Regions from separate parts of the Paenibacillus enshidis genome, predicted to be linked through region 2. Evidence: riboswitches for the same ligand, from Rfam matches in the RefSeq annotation. Region 2 holds a riboswitch; each other region holds the start of a gene.
What was found. Region 2 has a riboswitch for cobalamin ahead of ACE41H_RS05620 ((2Fe-2S) ferredoxin domain-containing protein). Riboswitches for the same ligand answer to the same signal wherever they lie in the genome.
Positions count from the first base shown of each region.

Region 1 (6,557 bases), on a different contig from region 2:
AATGTTGCCTGGCAAGGATGCGTAAGGTTCGCTGGTGCGGATCGTCAGGTTCTGGCCTTCGGAACTCATCGAAGCGATCGGGAGCGTGGACTTGCCGCGCGGGTTCAGAGAAAGAGAGCGTTCGAGCGATTTCTGCACCGCCTCCGCTGTCACCGGCTTTCCGTTATGGAAGGTCACCCCTTCACGGATATGGAATAGCCAGGTCTTATCATCCTGACGCTCCCAGCGATCTGCGAGCTTGGGAACCATCTGCATCTTCTCATCGAACTGGATGAGCGTCTCACCGATGGCCGCGCGCGTCAGCGTCCAGCCGTTCCATTCCTCTGCCGGATCAAGATTTGTCCCCAGCCAGAACAATGCCACATTCAGGTGCGTGCCTGCAGTTGCTTCATTTCCTGTTGCCGCAGACCCCGCAGCTCCGGCAGCTTGTGTACTCTCTGCACCGCCAGAGCCGGAATTGCCCGCCGTTCCCCCTCCACATGCAGACAGCAGCAGCACCATCAACACCCATACAGACATACTTCCAAATCGATTCGTGTAAAAAGCTTTGTCCCGCCTCTTCATTATATCTCTCCTCATGCTAGCGCTTATGTCTGGGATCAAGCACGTCACGCAGGCTGTCCCCCAGCAGATTAAAGATCATGACCGTGCCAAAAATAGCAAGACCCGGATAAATCAGCAGCCAGGGTGCGGTCTGCATATATCTTCGTCCTTCGTTCAACAGTGCTCCCCACTCCGGCTCCGGCGGCTGTGCGCCAAGTCCGAGAAAGGACAAGCCAGAGATGGACAATAACATGCCGCCGATATCCATCATCGCCATGACGATTAGCGGTGGCAGCACATTGGGCAGAATATAGCGCGCCAGAATACGGACAGGCCGTGCCCCGCCGAGCGCAGCGGCAGTGATGTATTCCTTCTGCTTATGCTGAATGACCAGACTGCGCACCATGCGGGCATATTTGGCCCACCACACGACAGAGAGTGCCACTACGGTATGAATCAGGCCGGGACCAAGCATGCCCGCAACCGCAATGGCAAAAATAATACCCGGAAACGCCATCAGTGTGTCCGCGAGCCGCATAAGCACGCTATCCACCCATTTGCCCGCATAACCTGCCAGAACACCAATCGTCACGCCAATCGCAGCCACAACCGCAACCAAAATGAAGGTCATGAGCAGCGAGGTCTTTGCCCCGTACAGCACCCGTGACAGCACACAGCGTCCCAGTTGATCCGTTCCCAAGGGGTACTGCCTGTCCGGAGGCTGCAGCACCTTCGTGAAGTCCGTTGCAAAGGGATCATGGGGAGCCAGTAAAGGTGCAAATATGGCCAGCACCAGCCATAGTCCGGCCAGTCCTAACCAGATGGAGAATAGCCGCTGCTGTATCCATAACTGTGCCAGTTGCTGTATCAGCATTCTCATTTATACGTCCTCTCCAAGTCTGAGCCGTGGGTCCCGGATATGTGTCCATACATCCACGACCAAATTAATAGATACATAGATGACGGCCATCCAGATGACATAGCCCTGAATCAGCGGATAGTCGCGTGCGATGATCGCCTCCAGCGCCAATTGGCCCACACCCGGCCAGCCGAACACACTCTCTATGATCGCTGCGCCGCCAAGTAAAGCGCCTGCAGACATCCCGAGCAAAGTCATTAACGGCAGCAGCGCATTTGGCAGAACATACCGCAGCATGATCGTGCCCTCCCGTACACCGCGCGCCTTGGCCCCGATCACATAATCCTGGGACATTTCCTCCAGCAGCACCGTGCGAATCTGCCTGCTATACTGCGCAATCAACGGCACAGCCAGCGTGCAGGCCGGGAGGATCAGGCTGCGGACTCCTGAACGTCCCATGACCGGCAGCAGCTGCAGCTTAACTGCGAAAATCAGCATTAGTAACAGCCCCAGCCAGAAGCTTGGCATAGACAGCCCTGCAAAGGAAAACACACGGATGAAATAATCCTTTGCACGATTCGGTTGCATAGCAGCTGTCATCCCCAGTGGAAAGGAGATCAGCACCACCAGCAGCAGAGCGGCACCGGCAAGCTCCAGCGTAGCAGGCATTCTGGACAGCAGGATCTCTGTCACCGGATATCCGTATTTATAGGACATGCCAAAATCACCGGTCAGCGCATGCAGGACCCATGAGCCATACCGAACAAGGAAAGGCTCGTCCAGCCCCAGCTCCGTCCGCACCTGTGCAACCAGTTCCTCTGAGGGAGTAACTCCGGTAGACATCAGCATCAATCGTGCAGGATCACCCGGCGACAGGTAGGTGAGCAGGAAGGTCAGGAACGAAATGCCCAGCAGCACGGCGGCCAGTTGAAGCAATCTATGGACAATATATCGGCTCACGCCATTCGCCGTCCTCTCCTGAGGGTAGTAAATACTGTTGCATAGCAGCATTTTGAAAATACACAAGCAAAAAAGCGGCTTTTCCCGCACCGAAACGGAAAAAAGTCGCTCCAAATAGACAGATTTTCAATGAAAATCGGACTCCTGTAACACCTTCCTATCTTCCGTAGGCATTGCTGTGTTGTTGAACGGGCAGGTCTCCTGGCTCCAGAATCATCATCCTTGCAGCGGCCTTCCCGGGTTATGACCCGGTGGCACTTGCTGCGACTCCTCTGTTACAGTGGCGGGACCGCGCCGGTATTGCACCGGACTTCCCTTTTAAGCAGCCATCCTTGTAGATGGAGCACCCAGTTCCATGTATGCAGTTGATATGTTTTACAAGTGTAAAGCAGCCTCATTTCAGTATAACGGGCGTGCTTGAAATGGGCAAAGCTTTTCTGCTTCTTTTACTTTGCAGCTGGCCAAGTTCAAGACTGCGCTGTTCCATCGGGCTTTTTACGTTGCATGAATCTCTATGACTGCGTATAGTATATGTGTAAGCTTATACCTTCTAAGGAGTGAATCATCATGGCTCGTACCAAAACCCAAAAAGCCATATCCCAGGCAGAGCGTGCGGGAAAACGCAGCTTTGCGGACAACCGGAAAACGAACGATCAGTACGGCGCTCTGTCGCAGCATGTACGAACCACCACCACCAGGCTGGAAAAACTGCATAAATTAAAGCATAAAAAGCGGATCGGAGACGATGGCGCTTTTTTTCGTTTTGAGGAAATTTTGGCGTAACTCTGCTACAGCAGGGCGGAAAGATGGTATCCTATGTATAATCCTTACCGTACAGGAGTGAGCCGTCATGACATTAGCCCGCACCGGAGAGATCATTCCCAGAGAGAAAGTGAACCTGGACAAAAAATACCCGATTTACATTGCAGACACCATCGGCGTCAGCTCCCCTTACCAGAAGCTGCACTGGCATGATGTGCTGGAGATCAATTATATTAAGTCCGGCTCCGGGTACTACATCATTAATGGCAAAAGATTTGAATTCCGGCAGGGAGACATTCTGCTGATCAACTCCAATGATCTGCACTGCGCGTATGAAGTGAAGGATCTTGTCATCATGGTCATTGAGTTCGATATGTCCTGGTTTGTCAGCAGCCTGCGTTATGATCCGGAGATTCTGTCCCCATACAAGGATATGGGCAGCCATTTCACCAACCTGCTTGACCGCACTTCGCCGCATATCGGGGAGCTGCGTACGCTTTTGCTGGAGATGCAGCAGGAGCATGAGCAAGCCCGTCCATCGTATATTTCCCTGGTGTATTCCCACTTGCTGCGCTTTCTTTCCTGTGTGAACCGTTATTTCCGTCTGGAAGACGCCAGACAGTGCAGCAGTGCCAACGTCAGCTCACTTCAGCTTGAAAAAATGCGTCAAGTCATCCACGCCATGGAAGAAAAGCTTTCCCACCCCTGGACCCTGGAGGAGCTTGCTGCCATTGTTTACCTCAGTCCGTCCAGGTTCAGCGATATTTTCCGCCGGGCTGTCGGCACTTCCCCCCTGGAATACCTGATTCAGCTCCGATTGGAGCATGCGCTGATGCTGCTGGAGCAGACGCAGATGAAGATCATGGATGTCGCCATGGAATGCGGCTTTCGCAGCCTGTCCAATTTCAATCATTTGTTCAAAAAGCACATCGGCCAATCCCCGAAACATGCCAGAATGCGTCAGCATCATACCCCCACGCTTCAAAAATAGCCATTTTCTAATAAAATATCACTCACAGTTGACACTGGAAGATAGAGTTCCCCCTCATCGGGCCAATATAATTAAAAAACCAGTAAGATAACGTAACTTTACAGACGTTTAACAGAAGAAATGTATTGTTTTCGCCCTGTAAAATAAGAAGAAAAGACAGGTTGCCTGACGCGGTTCTAACAAACAGAAACCGCAGAGTTCCTGTTAAAAGGGGGGGGCGTTTCTGCAGAGTGGCGTTCGTACGGAGCGGCAATTGGCGGCCAACCCGAACAGCGAAGCCTATCGAAAGCCGGGACGGTTGGTCAGATTTGCCCGGCAGTGGGAAATTCAGCTGATGGTTGTGCCTGCGCTGCTTTTCATTATCGTGTTCAGCTACGTCCCGATGTACGGGGTGCTAATGGCCTTTCAGGATTACAACATGTTCAAAGGCTTTCTGGCAAGTCCGTGGGTAGGCTTCAAGCATTTCGAAATGTTCTTCCATGCACCCGAGTTTTGGAAGATCATAAGGAACACCGTTGTCATCAGCCTGCTGAAGCTGCTGGTCGGCTTCCCTGCGCCCATTATTCTCGCGTTGATGCTGAACGAGATTCGCAGCCGGGTATTCAAAAGGACGATTCAGACGATCAGCTATCTTCCTCATTTTCTGTCCTGGGTCATCGTTTCCGGCTTTGTCGTATCCTTGCTGTCTACAGATAACGGCAGCCTCAACATTGCGCTGATGAAATTGAACCTGATCGAAGCACCCATCAATTTCCTGTCGTTGCCCGAATACTTCTGGACCATCCTGGTGACCACCGGAGTCTGGAAGGAGATCGGCTTCGCCTCCATCGTCTATCTGGCGGCCATTGCGGGTGTTAATCCGCAGCTGTATGAAGCCGCAGCGATGGATGGGGCAAGCCGTCTGCGGCAAATCTTTTCGATTACGATTCCCTCCATTATGCCGGTCATTATCGTATTTATGATTCTCGCCATCGGCAATCTGCTGAATGCAGGCTTTGACGACATCCTGCTGCTTGGCGCAAATCCGGTGCTGCGGGATGTAGGGGATGTTATCGATACCTACGTGTATCGGGTGGGGATACAGAATTCGCGTTATTCGTATGCCACTGCTGTCGGATTATTCAAGGCGCTGATCAGTGTCGGCCTGTTGGCAGCCGCCAACTATGCTGCTCGCAAATCCGGCAATAGCCTGTGGTAAACCGGACGTGGTCCGGGAGATTCGGCAGAGAGGAGGAGATGCATGAAGCTGACCCTGGAAGACAAGGTGCTGACGTTTATCATCTATGTTTTGCTGACATTGCTCGGATTCGCTGCCTTTTATCCGTTCTGGAACGCGGCGGTCATCTCGTTCAATGACGGCAACGATACGCTGCGGGGAGGCGTTACCTTTTGGCCCAGAGCCTTTACGCTGGAGAACTACGCGGTTGTGTTCAAGGATAAGCGGCTGATCGACGGGTTTATCATTTCGGTGCTGCGGACGGTGATCGGGACCGTTCTGTCGATACTTGCGACAGCCGTCTTTGCCTACGGCATGACCAAGCGGGAGCTGATGGGGCGTAAATTTTATATGATTGTCTGCATCATCACCATGTACTTCAGCGGAGGACTGATTCCGACCTATCTGCTTATCCGTGAGCTGCACCTGATTGATACGTTCTGGGTCATGATTATTCCCGGCATTATCAGCGTATGGAACATGATTATTTTCCGGACATTTTTTATGGGCATGCCGGACGGTCTCGATGAATCGGCGCGGATTGACGGCTGCTCGCACTGGGGCGTATTTTTCCGCATCATTCTGCCGCTGTCGGGGCCGGTGCTGGCGACCTTGTCCCTGTTTACCGCAGTCTATCATTGGAATGACTGGTTCGCCCCCAGCATTTATATCACCAATCTGGACCTGTTGCCCATTCAGACCAAGCTGCAGCAGATTCTCAATTCAAACATCATGAAAGAGCAGATGTCCCAAATGGATTCTGCGGCGGCAAGCCATTTGAATCAGATGAAGAGTGTAACCACCAAGTCGCTCTCCATGGCTACGATGATGGTGGCCACCGTACCGATCCTGCTTGTGTATCCGTTTGTGCAGAAATACTTCGTTAAAGGGGTCATGATTGGATCATTGAAGGAGTAGCCTGGCAGCCGGCGGCGCTTCATTCATTCTCTGCAAGTGCATACAAGGGGGAAGGTACCATGGATGGTTGGAAAAAGAAAGCGCTCTTGTATTTTCTGTCAGTCATGCTTGTCATGATGCTCGGTTTGACCGGATGCTCGGGTTCAGGTGGCGGCGAGGAAGGTCCCTCAACCGCTAAAGGTGAACCGGTAACGCTAGGTACGGATCCGTTAGCCTTTTCGTTCTACGGTCATTATGACTGGTATACGATGCCGGTATGGGGCGAGGATATAGCCACCAAGTGGATTCAGGAAAATAAAAAGGTAACC
Region 1 is NZ_JBHHMI010000041.1:9,574-16,130, reverse strand. It holds gene ACE41H_RS24010 (ABC transporter substrate-binding protein) at 1-564, opposite strand, end outside; gene nikC (nickel transporter permease) at 581-1,423, opposite strand; gene nikB (nickel ABC transporter permease) at 1,424-2,362, opposite strand; cobalamin riboswitch at 2,537-2,729, opposite strand; gene brfA (ribosome rescue factor BrfA) at 2,930-3,145, shown strand; gene ACE41H_RS23990 (AraC family transcriptional regulator) at 3,213-4,115, shown strand; gene ACE41H_RS23985 (ABC transporter permease) at 4,450-5,313, shown strand; gene ACE41H_RS23980 (carbohydrate ABC transporter permease) at 5,356-6,249, shown strand; gene ACE41H_RS23975 (extracellular solute-binding protein) at 6,309-6,557, shown strand, end outside.
Region 1: linked by a shared signal. The riboswitch ahead of nikB (nickel ABC transporter permease) and the one ahead of ACE41H_RS05620 ((2Fe-2S) ferredoxin domain-containing protein) in region 2 are both predicted to bind cobalamin.

Region 2 (6,557 bases):
TCCAACTCAGGGCGTTTATCCGATAAGTGAAGCTGCCGTCACGCTCGGTACGGCGAAATCGCTTGAAACTAAGATAAAAGCATCGGACAAAGCTAATTTCCGTAGAAGTGTACCATATTTGAAGAAACTGAATAACCCGACTCTGGTCCTAACATAAAAAGCCTTGTCATGGCAGCATTTTCCGGCGCTTACCGCTCTATGAACATACAATCCTAGGTCTTTGGTTACAAGATACACTTTAATCCACTTTGGCCCCACATGAACGCAAAAAGGCCACTGCCTGATGTATATCCATGTGCGCGCCTTTAACGTCCATGAAGCGAAAATCGACGCCCTCCATAATAGCGCCGCGCAGATCGGCCTTTTCGAGATTTGCGCCGTACAGATCCGCCTCCTCCAGACGCAATCCACGCAAATCCTGCTTGTCTGGTACATATCATCTCTCCGAGCAAGCTGAATTTGTACGGCCCATTGTTATTTATCCGTAACATAACTCTAATTATTCAGCATTGGGAAAAGGGAGTTAAATCGCAGAAGGAGAACCGCTTCAAGCGGTTCTCCTTCGTTGAGGCTGCGGCTTAATGCCAGCATGCACCGTATTGCATCTAAGGCAGATCAGCCTGTGACTGTTTTTTATTGGATGGCGCAAACCATCCGAGAAGTGCTATCGCAATCAGGACACCATAAAAGACAAGGGTCCAGCCTGTGCTATGCGGGAAATGATGATCCAACACCCCAATATCTTCATGAGCCAGGGTAATCACAGCGAGCTTGACGCCTACCCATGCCACGATTGCATAAGCTGTGGTCTCCAGTGCCGGCCGTTGAGCGAGCAGCTTTACAAACCATGTGGCCGCAAACTTAATCAGGACGAGCCCGGCGATTCCACCAAGCAACACAACGATGAATTGTCCGCCGTCCATACCGCCGAAATTCCCAAGCGGTGAATCGGGGAGACCCAGTGCCAGAGCCACTGCAGCAAGGATGGAATCAATCGCAAAGGCAAGATCCGCAAGAGCAATTTTTCCTACGGTTGGCCAAAAGCCTTTTCCTGCAGCATCTTTCTTTACATCCTCGCGAATATTCTCGTTTTTCTTGCCGAAACGCGCTTTGATGATGTGCTTTAACCCAAGGTAGAGCAGATAAGCAGCCCCGATCGCCTGTATTTGCCAGACATTCGCAATAAACGATATCGCAAACAGCGCGACGAAACGAAAAACAAAGGCCATAATGATCCCGTAATTAATGGCTTTCTTCTTCTGGTCCTCCGGTAAATGCTTCGCGATAACCGCCAGAACAAGGGCATTATCCGCCGATAGCAAACCCTCCAATCCAATAAGAATCAGTAATGCCCATGCATACTCCAGCCAAATGGATTCCAACAGTACTTCTCCTCTCTTATAAAGAGTATGTTCATTACGGCAAACTTCCTGTTTTAAACCTAAGTTTCGGTTATAACAGAGGATTTTTATCCGGCTTTAGTTGTACCGTCATTCCCTTCCCTATTTACGCTGTCAAGTTATGGCTCGTTTCATTCATTAAACGGCGAAAAATGCAAAAAGAGCATGCCACCGCAGCTCCTTCATTATTTGCATTGAACACTTCATTGATTATATAATTTCATTCCGCTTTAATAAGTAAGTATAAAGAATGACTCCCCCAACCGCACAAATGGCCGCACATAAACCTATAAATCCGTAGCCAGCCTGAAGCCCGCGAAGCAGTCCCACCTGAGAATTTGCCCCGAAAAAAACCTTAGTCAGTTCAATAACTCCACCGATCAAGTAATTGCCAATTACACTGCCGATTCCCATAAGCGTAACCGTAAACGTTATAGCGGTATCACTGCCATTTGGATATCTTCTAGCAATAAAAGCCATAACGGTGGGATAAATCATCGCAATACCTATACCGGCGGCAGCGAAGAAAAAGGCCAGGCTTTCTCCCCCCAAAATGGCTATGAAAGTACAAAGGGAAGATAGTCCCGCAAATACAATCAGTGACAAAGTAAAACCAATTTTGTCTGTTAACGGTCCGAGCAATAGCCGTGCAAGCGAAAAACATAAGAAAAAAGCAGATAACATTCCCGAAGCTGAAACTGTATCCCAACCGTATGCTTTTTCAAGGAAGTTAACGAGCCAGCCTCCTACAGCCAATTCGGAAACTACGCCAAATGATAAAATAACAACCATCAGCCATAAAACCGGGTCTTGCATCAATGTTTTCAGAGGGACGCGATCCTCATGTTTAATCTCATCCCCTGGAAAAGTACTACATAATGCAAATATAATCGGTATGATGGATAATAAAAGCATGATGAGGTACATGCCGCGCCAGTCAAGTACAGAACCGTTAATCTTAACCTCCATCAGACCTGTCGCAATGAGAGGTGCAACTGTCGAGCTAAGGCCATAAAAGCCGTGGGCTAAGTTCATCATTGTGCCGGTGTTTCTCACAAATATACGGGCGCCTAAAATAGCTAACCCAATCTCCAGCATCCCGTTTCCAATGTACATCAGGAAATATGATGCAGAAAACGTAACATAATACTGAGAAAAGAAAATGAATATACCCGAGACCGCCATCGCTGCAAAAGATATAACGGTTACCCGCTTTATTCCCCATATTTTTGTCAGGTAAGCAGTAAAGGAGCAAGCGATTAAATAGCCAAGCGCATTAAGGGACAATAAGGTGCCCAACTGTGATTCGTTTAGCAAAAAGTCATACTGAATCCGTGGAATAGCGGGTCCTTTTATATTTTCTGAAAAACCGAATATGACAAACCCTATAAAGATTGTAGCAAGCTGCATGGCATAAACTTTGTTGAATTTCCCTGTACGTTTCTTCACTTTTGGCTTTCTCCTTATTCGTTTGCTTATGTATGGACATAAGGAAATTTTAAATGAACAGCTTTCCTTATGAAATATAATATTAAGGAGTATTTATATAAATTTAAGGAAACGGCATTCTCATCACCTTCAACAGTCCTTTCTAAACCCAGCCTTTATTTCCAACGAACAACAAGCCCACCTGAAACGGTGAGCTTATTGTGACTGTTATTTTGTTATTTTACTGAAAACGCTCAAACCGATAAGGCAGAAGATTGGCCGGCAGCTCCAGCAGCTTGTTCTGATCCCGCGAGGTGATGGCCCATTCCAGCAATTCGTCATAAAGGTCTTCCTCTTTAATGCCGCCGAACCATACCGGACCGTCCGGCGTCTGAATCGATACGACGTTAGCAATATCACAAGGTCCAAGACAGCCGGTGACTGTCAGCTGGATGCTCTTGAGCAGCTTCTCTTCCTTCCATCTGCTCTTCAGCCTGTCGAGCGGGATGCCTGGTTTTCCCTTCTCTGTACGACCGCAGCAGCAGCCGTTGCAGATCATAACCTGGCCGAGCACTCTTCGTTTTGTTGCCACTTGCTCCATCCATATCCTCTCCCATGCACTGTGATCTCGCATAAGCCTCCCCGTCCGGCTTCATGTTGACCCAAAAAGCCCTCAGACCGCAAAAGGCTGAGAGCAAGAGTACATAAGAGAACAGACCGCAGACCACGCATGGGTCCCGATCTCCATATTATGTACACCGTTCCTTAACCGCGAAGGGCTGATGCGAATCTGCAGGCAGGTCTTCTGGCTCCCGGATCGGTGCCTGCCTTCCGTCTTCCCCAGCATGCTGAGTGACATGTATGGAAGGAGGCTCCCCAGTCACAGCGGCGCGACCGCTAGGGATTTTCACCCTATTCCCTTTTAACCCCGGCCTTAGCCAGGGCACCTGCGAGATTCTTCCATTATAACGGACCCAGGACTGAAAGACGAGCATTTAAATAGGCCCTAATATGGTTTTGAAATCGACAAAACTCTGAACCTCGGTAATATCTTTCCCGTTGACCTTCTGGGCACTAAAGACCAAATTGCCCTTAAAATCCATGCTTTGTCCTGGTTTAATCCATTTTCTCACTTCAAACATTTGATTACCGGAAAGAAAATTCGCTTTAACTTCTTCACGGATAACCGGCCGCACCTCTTTTATATAAACGGGAACTTTTCCACTATTCAAAACAGATGTTTTATATTGGATCGTTATTGATTGATCGTCTTCATCGGGAAGTGTATAACGACTCCCCATACTATCTATACCCGTACGAAACAATATGACCGTATTAATATGCGTCGTATAAAAATAGCCACTTGCTAAAAAACATACCAGCACTGTCATCCAAACATACTTGATATACTTTTTCATAATACCTCGACCCACACCCTTTTAATTCCAATTTATCACAATTCAGCGGAGGATACGACATCCTGTCGTGAGTTAGAATTTATGTTACTATAAAAAGTCTTAATTTAATTAACTCGTCTTTGTCCTTCGCCTGCAACTACACTTCTCTGTCCACATTCCAAAACCGTTATATTTTGGACAACTGTAAAGTGTTTTTTCGTCGTTCCCCCATTTCGCCCCCTCTGATCCGTAGTATAATCTGGTGAGATTAAAACGGATCGCCGTGGAGGTCTCTTGCATTTTCTGTTATCTAAGATACTTCCCCTAACACCACTGTCTCAGGGCCGGTTAGTACGTAAATTCATAAAACTGAAAGGATGACTCTTATGGAATTTCACATTAATAACACTAAGATTCTTTGTCCGTGTTGCAGGAACAATACCTTCGAGAAAGACTATCGACAACTAAATTCAAGAGGAGCTACATTCTTAGGATTTGACTGGGCAAACCGCAATGCAACCATATTGGTTTGTCAGAAATGCTCCTACATTTCTTGGTTCATGGATGAGCCAGAAGAAATATGAAAGTATATCTTCTTCGGCCCTCTGCCCAAACCAAAACGGCCAGACTTCAGGCGGGAACCAAGAAGCTCTGCTGCTTTTCCTGGGAAATAATCGAAACTGCAAAAAGCCTTAAGCGAGAGTGGGTTCCGCTTAAGGCTTAAACTTCTCGGAATAAGCTTCCTAATATCGCAATAAAACCTTCCGCTAAACGCGGTCTGTCTTCTGTGAAAGTACATCGCTAGACGTTTTTCTTATATTTACGGCTATATTGATCACGAGCCCCCAATGATCAAAGCATAGACAATCCCCGGTCCATGAACACCGATTGTCAGGTCATTCTCGATGTCCGATGACCGGCTCGGGCCTGAGATAAAGTGAATGCCTGCCGGAAGCTTCTCATGCCCCGCCCGGTCGAATTCCATGAGGATCTCCCCTAGCCTAGTCTTCAGCCGCTCTACCGGAACAAGAATGATGAGCACAGTGGGAAGAAGGCTTACGGAGCGGCCTTTGTGCGGCGCAGAAAGCACAGTCACCGAACCGGTATAAGCCACAGCATAATCCGCCATAACAACACCGAAGTCCGCGGCGGCCGCTTTGGCTTTCCAGGAATCCGCAGAATCCACGTTCCAGACAGAGATGTCCGCGCCGGGAATGGCCGATTCCAGCTCAAGCGCCGCCAGCTCCGGCTGGTCCTGCCTGAGAATGGCTCTTGCACCCATTTCGGCTGCTTTATCGGCAATAAAGGCGGCTGCCTCCTTCATCGTCCCCAGTCTGGCTACATGTCCGCCCACACTGCTGAAATTGGCGGCAAAGCGGTCGATCCGCTCCTGCTCGCTCCACTCGAACGCCTGCCAGAACTCCGGCGCACCCCGCAGCGGATGGGGCGGTGGTTCCGTCAGGCGCGGCCGCTTCAGTCTGGCGGCAATACCGTTCATAAACTGCTCCTGCCTTGCGCGTGATTCGCCCTCCATCCGGTCCAGCCAAGCCTGATGCTTGCTATTCATGCCGCTCACCCCTTTCCCGCTGCCGTAAAACAGCCTCCAGCCGGTTTTGCAGCGCCGGGTCCGGCTGCGGAAGCGAGCTTTGTACCTCGCGGTCCAACTCCTCCCACCGCTGACGGAAGCTTCTCTTCGCAAGGGACGGTGCAACCCTGTAGTTGTTCCAGCCTTTTAACGGACCTAGCTTCAGGGTAATCCCCCCGCCGTCCCGGACGAAGGGCTTTTGCCCAAATTGACCCATTCGCACCGCTGCGCTGAACCGCTTCGAGTTGGCTGCTACGGCCGCAAAACCCTTCATACCGATCGTTTCCAGCCTGTTGCCGTGTCCGCTCTCAACCTTGCGCCGCCGCAGATAGACAAGCATATCGTGCAAGGGGATTTTTACGGGACAGGCTTCATAACAGGCGCCGCACAGGCTGGATGCGCTGGCAATGTCGTTCCATTCGGCCACATTGCCGTTCAGCGCCGGAGTCAGCACGGCACCGATCGGCCCGCTGTAGGTTCCGCCATAGGCATGGCCGCCGATATGACGGTACACCGGACAGGCATTGAGGCAGGCTCCGCAGCGGATGCAGTTCAGCAGCTCCTGGAATTCCGGATCGCCAAGCTGGTTGGAGCGTCCGTTATCCACAATGATGATATGCATCTCCTCCGGACCATCCGCATCACCGGTCCGGCGCGGGCCTGTAATGCCCGACATGTACATCGTCAGCTTCTGGCCTGTTGCCGAACGCGGCAGCAGCGTCGCCATCACTTCCAGATCGGCCCAGG
Region 2 is NZ_JBHHMI010000003.1:259,507-266,063, reverse strand. It holds gene ACE41H_RS05635 (pentapeptide repeat-containing protein) at 239-415, opposite strand; gene ACE41H_RS05630 (MeeY/MeeF family manganese export membrane protein) at 606-1,382, opposite strand; gene ACE41H_RS05625 (MFS transporter) at 1,611-2,849, opposite strand; gene ACE41H_RS05620 ((2Fe-2S) ferredoxin domain-containing protein) at 3,070-3,429, opposite strand; cobalamin riboswitch at 3,608-3,794, opposite strand; gene ACE41H_RS05615 (hypothetical protein) at 3,824-4,246, opposite strand; gene ACE41H_RS05610 (LutC/YkgG family protein) at 5,061-5,792, opposite strand; gene ACE41H_RS05605 (LutB/LldF family L-lactate oxidation iron-sulfur protein) at 5,785-6,557, opposite strand, start outside.

Region 3 (6,557 bases), on a different contig from region 2:
ACAGCCGGTACTCCAGCCGCTTTAATTCAACAGCGACACCTGCGGTGACGAGAAATACTTCCCCGCACACACCCGCAATCCGCTGATTCATGATCCCGCTCAAATCCCGGTACAGCCGCCCCAGCGGATACTCGGGCACGATGCCGCTGCCAACCTCGTTGGTCACAAGAATCAGCTCGCCGGGATAGGACGCCACCGTCTCAGTGAGGCGTTCGACCGCTTCACGCGCAGAAGCCTCCCCTTCGTCCCCAGCGGCGAGCAGGACATTGGACAGCCACAAGGTAAGGCAGTCTACCAGCACCGCAGGCGGCCCGCCGCTGCTTGCAAGCCTGTCCAGCAGACCGGGGAGCTCCAGCGGCTCCTCCAGCGTGCGCCAAGGATAGGCGGCTTCGGCACGCAGGCTGCGGTGAAGAGCGATCCGCTCCTTCATCTCATCGTCGAAGGCCTGCGCGGTTGCCACGTACACAGCCGCGTCAGCGCGTGATATGCAGAGCCGCTCGGCAAAGCCGCTTTTGCCGCTGCGTGCCCCACCTGTAATCAGCGACTTCATGCTTCCAGCACTCCCGTTCCGTCGGAAACGCCCGCACTGGCGAATGTCGCCATCTCCCGCATCACTGCACAAGCCGAATCAATCAGTGGCAGGGCCAAGACACCGCCCGTGCCCTCTCCGAGCCGCATGTCCAGCCGGAGCATCGGCTCCAGGCCAAGCACTTCAAGCAGCACAGCATGCCCTTTCTCATCGGAGACATGCGATGCCAGCATATAATCCAGGCTGGCCGGACACAAGCGGCTGGCAGCAAGCGCTGCCGCGCCGGAGATGAATCCGTCCAGGACGACGGGACAGTTCCGGGCCGCTGCACCGAGAATAAGGCCCGCCATGCCCGCAATCTCCAGTCCGCCCACCTTTGCCAGCACGTCGATGGCGTCCTCTCTGTCAGGCTGATTAACGGATAGCGCCTGCTGCACAGCCCCCGTTTTACGGCTCAGGCCCTCATTGTCCACTCCTGTCCCCCGTCCTGTCAGCAGTGAAGGCTCCAGTCCAGTAAATGCACTGGCCACAGCCGCGCTGGCCGTCGTATTTCCGATGCCCAGCTCACCGGTGACGAAAAGCTGTATCCCCCGCTCGCAGGCCTCTTCAGCCACAGCCGCTCCCGCCAGAATCGCCTGCTCCGCCTCCTCACGCGTCATAGCCGGACCCTTGGCCATGTTGGCCGTACCTTTTCTAAGCTTGCGGTTCAGCAGGGCCGGATGGCTGATATCCGCATTTACGCCCATATCGACACAGACCACCTCAGCTCCCGCCTGCCGGGAGAACACATTGACGGCGGCACCGCCTGCCAGCATATTCAGCAGCATCTGGGGGGTCACCTCGGCAGGATAGGCGCTGACGCCTTCCTCACATACCCCGTGGTCCGCAGCCATAACTACCACAGCCTTCCGGGCCAAATCCGGCTTTGGCTGGCCGGTGATGCCGGCTGTCCGAATAACCAGGCTTTCCAGCTTCCCGAGGCTGCCCGGCGGTTTTGTCAATTGGTCCAAATGCGCTGCGGCCAGCCGCTTGGCTTCCTCATCAGGCAAAGCTATGCTTTGGACAAGCCGCTTCAGAGCTTCATTCATCCTTCCACTTCCTAACCTTAATGTATTTAAGAACAGAGTCGTCTCTGGGTCCCTATTCCCTTCGTTTCAGCATGAGCTGCGGAACCGCGCTGTCGGGGTGGGGCATGACATGGCTGTCCACGCCGAACCAGCGACGGATATTGTCCTCTGTGAGCATTTCCGCAGCCGTTCCCGCTCCCTCGATACGGCCGTTTTTCAGCACCAGCAAAGAATCACAAAATTGAGCCGCCAGATTCAGATCATGCAGGACGGCAATGATGGTAATGCCCGCCTTCGCCCGCCATTCGGCCAGCATCTCCATGAACTGGAGCTGATAATGAAGATCGAGATAGGTCGTAGGTTCATCCAGCAGCAGAATCTGCGGGTCCTGGGCCATCACCTTGGCGAGCGCCACCCGCTGCCGCTGGCCTCCGCTCAGCTCGTCCAGTTTCCGTTCGGCCAAAGGCGCAAGCCCGAGCTGATCCAGCACGCGTTCAACGATATCCGCGTCGGCATCCTTCCCGGCCCAATCCAGATGAGGGTATCTGCCCATTTCCACGACATCCCTGACCGTATACCCGACCGGAGGCACTCCCTCCTGCTGCAGCACGGCCACGATACGCGAGAGCTCCTTACGTCTGTAGGCGGCCGCGTCCCGGCCTTGAATGTGAACGATTCCAGCATCAGGCTTGTCCACCCCGGACAGCAGCCGGATCAGGGTCGATTTGCCGCTCCCGTTCGGGCCGACGATCCCCCACCACTCTCCGGAGGCTGTGCCCCAGTTGATATCGGATAACGCCTGCACCCGGCCAAAGGTTTTATGCACCCCCGACACGCTGGCTGCCCTGAACTGTGTGCTCATCACGACAGTTCTCCTTTCCGCTGCTTCTTGTTGCGCTGCAGCAGGTAAGCGAAGAACGGAGCTCCCACAAATGCCGTAACGACCCCGAGCGGAATTTCTGTCGGTGCCAGCAGCGTGCGTGCGGCCGTATCCGCCCATACCATAAAGATAGCGCCTCCCAGCGCGGACAGCGGAATGATCAGCCGGTAGTCCGGTCCGGTCAGCAGGCGGATCATATGCGGCACAACGAGCCCCACAAAGCCGATCACCCCGCAGACGGATACCGACGCCGCCGTCAGAAAAGTCGCCGCAATCAGCACCCACAGCTTCGTCCTGTTCACATTTACGCCCATATACGCTGCCTGCCTTTCTCCCAAGGCCAACATGTTCAGTACACGGGCTTTACTGCACAGGAACACCAGCCCGAGCATGACGTAAGGAAGAATAATGCTCGGATATGCCCAGCCCTTCAGGCTGAGGCTTCCCATCGTCCAATACAGGATTTCATTGACGGTCTCCTTGGACATGGCCGTCAGCAAAGAGACGACCGCCCCCAGAAAGGACTGCATGACCACACCGGACAGGATCAGGCTTTGAGTGGGAATTTTTCTTTTTTCCCCTGCCAGCAGGATCACAAAATATAAAGTAAGAATTCCTGTAGTGAAGGCCACCATCGGCAGGGTCCAGAGGCCGAAAAACGAATACTGAAGTCCCCAGTAAATCAAAAATGCCGCTCCGACCGACGCGCCCGACGATACCCCAAGGGTAAAGGGATCGGCCAGCGGGTTGCGCAGTACGCCCTGGAAGGCCGCGCCTGCAAGCGCAAGCGCCGCACCAGTCAGCATGCCGAGCAGAACGCGCGGCAGGCGCACGTTAACAATAATTTGCTCGGCCGGAGCATCCCAGAACGGCGTAATATACATCCCGGCCCACGGCAGGTGGTGCATCAGAATGCCAGCGATCTGCTGGACAGGCAGCCGCACGGAGCCGATGCCCAGGCAGACCAGCACGGTCAGGATCAGCAGAACGAATCCGGCCAGGCCGTACGCAACAAGCTTGCGGTTCATTTAAAGATTTCCGGATAGATGGCCTTGGCCACTTCCTTGAGCCCTTCCGTCACACGTGGTCCCGGACGGCTGAGCAGGTTATCGTCCAGACCGAACACACGGTTATTGCGGATTGCGTTGATGTGGCTCCAGCCGCCACGCCCTTTGATGATCTGCTCCAGTGTCTTCCCATTCTCATCCACCACACTTTTGCTATACAGGATGACATCCGGGTTAGCCGCGATGACCTTTTCTTCGCTGATCTGGTTCCAGCCTTCCGTGTCGGAAGCGATGTTCACCCCGCCTGCCAGGCTAATCAGCTCGTCCATAAATTCTCCCTTGCCAACCGTCCAGCCTGGCGAAAATTCAACATACACCCGCAGTCTCTGGTCCTCGCCGATATTTTTAACTCCCTCCTGCACCTCAGCGATATCGGCCTTCATTTTATCAGTTACAGCCTTGGCCTCCTGCTGGCGGTCCATTACTTTGCCATACAGGGTGATATTGTTCATAACGTCCTCTACCGTCTTCGGATCGGTCTTGAAGATGGTAATGCCCAGGTCGCGCAGTTTGTTGACGGCCTCTTCGCTCATCGATATGCCTGTAAAAACTATGTCAGGCTGGGCAGCGATAATGGCCTCTTCATTCGGCTTTGTAATGCCGCCCATCTTCGGCTTGGATTTGGCCGCTTCCGGGTAATCATCATAATCCGATACACCGACGATTTCCTTGTCCAAACCAAGAGCGAACAGCGCCTCCGTCTCGGCCGGGGATACGGAAATCACCTTTTCCGGGGCCTTCTCAAAAGTAAACTCCTGTCCGGTCGCATCCTTAACGGTCAGCGGATAAACGGTAGCTCCCGCTTCTTCCGCCGGCGCTGTTTGCTGCGAAGAAGCTCCGCTGCCGCCTGCAGCCTCATTGCCTGCCCCTGTATTGCCACATGCAGCCAGCGCTGCAATCAGCATCAGCGCCAGCAGCACGGTCATCCAACTCTTTATTGATCTGGTCACAATGCTTACTCCCCTTTTCTTCTGTATAGTCCGGCTGTGCAAAAGAAAACCCGGCCCTCATGAGAGGACCGGGCTCTGCGTCAGCCGATATCCGCAGCAGGCAAGTGCCGTGCCGCGCGGATTCATTGCCGCGAACCCGCCATCCTTTCCGCGAAGGAGCGACGGTCTAAACGGACCAGGCAGGTCTCCTGACTTACGGGAATTGAATTGCTCAAGACCGGCGCCTTCCCGCCACGGTATTTCCTGCGGCAGTGGCGTATCGCCGTCCATACCCGTTTCACAGTGGCGGGACCGTGCCGGAATTGCACCGGCTTCCCTTTTAACAGAACGGCGGAATTCGCAGTCTTCTGCGCCGCTCTGACCTAGTCTGCTGTCAATTTCAATCAGGCCATACTTTTCAAAGTGATTATAGGTGAAAAAAGACGTCTGTACAACCCGAACAACCAGCAAGTCTGCCGTCAAAATCAAGGAAAACCCGCCGGGGCGGGCTTTACAAATTTGTGAACGAATGCAGGCCAGACCCGGGTTAGGCAGGCGCCAAGTCGGGGTTAGGTAGATATGATGCTACTCAGCCAGCTTCCTGTAATGTGCCCATCCTCATATCTTAGACGCAGCCCCGCCATGCCAGCGGGCGGCAGCTGAATGGACCAGAAGTCAAGACCAGGCACGGTCCGCGCGGCCAGTTGGCGGATCACGCCGCCATGGGTGACTGCAAGTACGGCAGGAATTACAGCTGTATCGCTTTCTTCCCCCTGCAAAACATCCTTCACCAGATCGTTCAAAAAGCCGTTAAGCCTGTCTTCAAAATGCTCCAGACTCTCGCCGCCGGGCGGAGTGACACAACGCGGATTGTCCAGCCAGGACCTGTACAGCTGCATATCTTTAAGCGATTCGTAGGTTTCGCCGTCCCATGCCCCGAAGTCCAGCTCACGCAGCCTCTCGTCCAGAGCAGCCTCAGCCGCAAGCTGGGGCGCGGCAAGCCTCAGCGTCTCTGTACAGCGGCGAAGGTCGCTGCTGTACACTTTGGCAAAACACATCCCGCGCAGCCGCTGCCCAAGCGCCCCCAATTCACCTTCCGCATCAGGAAGCAATCCCGGATCGGCATGTCCCACATAACGTCTTTCGCGATTCCACTGCGTTGTCCCGTGCCGGACAAGGATTAAATCCAACTCACAGAATGTACTGCTGCTCATTTTATATACCTCCCCCGGAATCAGGCTCTTCATTGCGGCGGCGTAACCATCCAGCCTATCTCCCCGGCTGCCACACAGAGCAGCACGAACAACGAGGAAGAAAGGAACATCAGCGCAGTTGTCCGCCTGATATCCTCCGCTTCCAGCGGTCGGAGCGGGTCTCCCATATAGGCTCTGAAGGAGCGTACCCCATGGTATACATTGTACCCGCCCAGTCTGACGCCAAGCGCGCCCGCGACCGCCGCTTCCGGAAATCCGCTGTTGGGGCTTGGATGGAGCCGCGCATCGCGCCGTATCGTCCGCCAGCTGCGAAGCGACTCCAGCCTCTTCAGCCACGCCGCGACGACAAGCAGCACTGCCGTAAGCCGGGCGGGAATGTAATTGGCCGCATCGTCAAGCCTTGCCGACGCCCAGCCCAAATGGAGGTACTTCTCATTTTTATAGCCGACCATAGAATCAAGTGTATTGACCGCACGGTAGGCCATAGCCAGGGGCGCACCGCCGATCAGCGCATAAAACAACGGTGAAATAATCGCGTCAACGATATTTTCGGCAATTGTTTCCACCGTACCACGCACAATTTCCGGCTCATCCAGCTCCTGCGTATCCCGTCCCACGATCATGCCGAGCGCCGCGCGGGCTGCAGGCAGATCACCGGAGCACAGCTCCCTGTACACCGCCATGCCCGCATCCTTCAGCCCTTTGGAGGCGATGGTCGTTGCAATGAGCAGCACCTCCGCGCCAATAGCCAACCAGGGATGGATTCTTCCAAGCAAAAATACGACAAGCCAGGTCAGCAGATACGCTGCCCCCACGATGGTCAGGGGAAGCAGCATACCCGCCCAGCGCAAGGCCTTCGTGCTGCGGGCGT
Region 3 is NZ_JBHHMI010000006.1:64,337-70,893, forward strand. It holds gene cobS (adenosylcobinamide-GDP ribazoletransferase) at 1-2, opposite strand, end outside; gene cobU (bifunctional adenosylcobinamide kinase/adenosylcobinamide-phosphate guanylyltransferase) at 1-550, opposite strand, end outside; gene cobT (nicotinate-nucleotide--dimethylbenzimidazole phosphoribosyltransferase) at 547-1,617, opposite strand; gene ACE41H_RS09070 (ABC transporter ATP-binding protein) at 1,670-2,458, opposite strand; gene ACE41H_RS09075 (FecCD family ABC transporter permease) at 2,458-3,504, opposite strand; gene ACE41H_RS09080 (ABC transporter substrate-binding protein) at 3,501-4,469, opposite strand; cobalamin riboswitch at 4,655-4,874, opposite strand; gene ACE41H_RS09085 (histidine phosphatase family protein) at 5,042-5,686, opposite strand; gene cbiB (adenosylcobinamide-phosphate synthase CbiB) at 5,716-6,557, opposite strand, start outside.
Region 3: linked by a shared signal. The riboswitch ahead of ACE41H_RS09080 (ABC transporter substrate-binding protein) and the one ahead of ACE41H_RS05620 ((2Fe-2S) ferredoxin domain-containing protein) in region 2 are both predicted to bind cobalamin.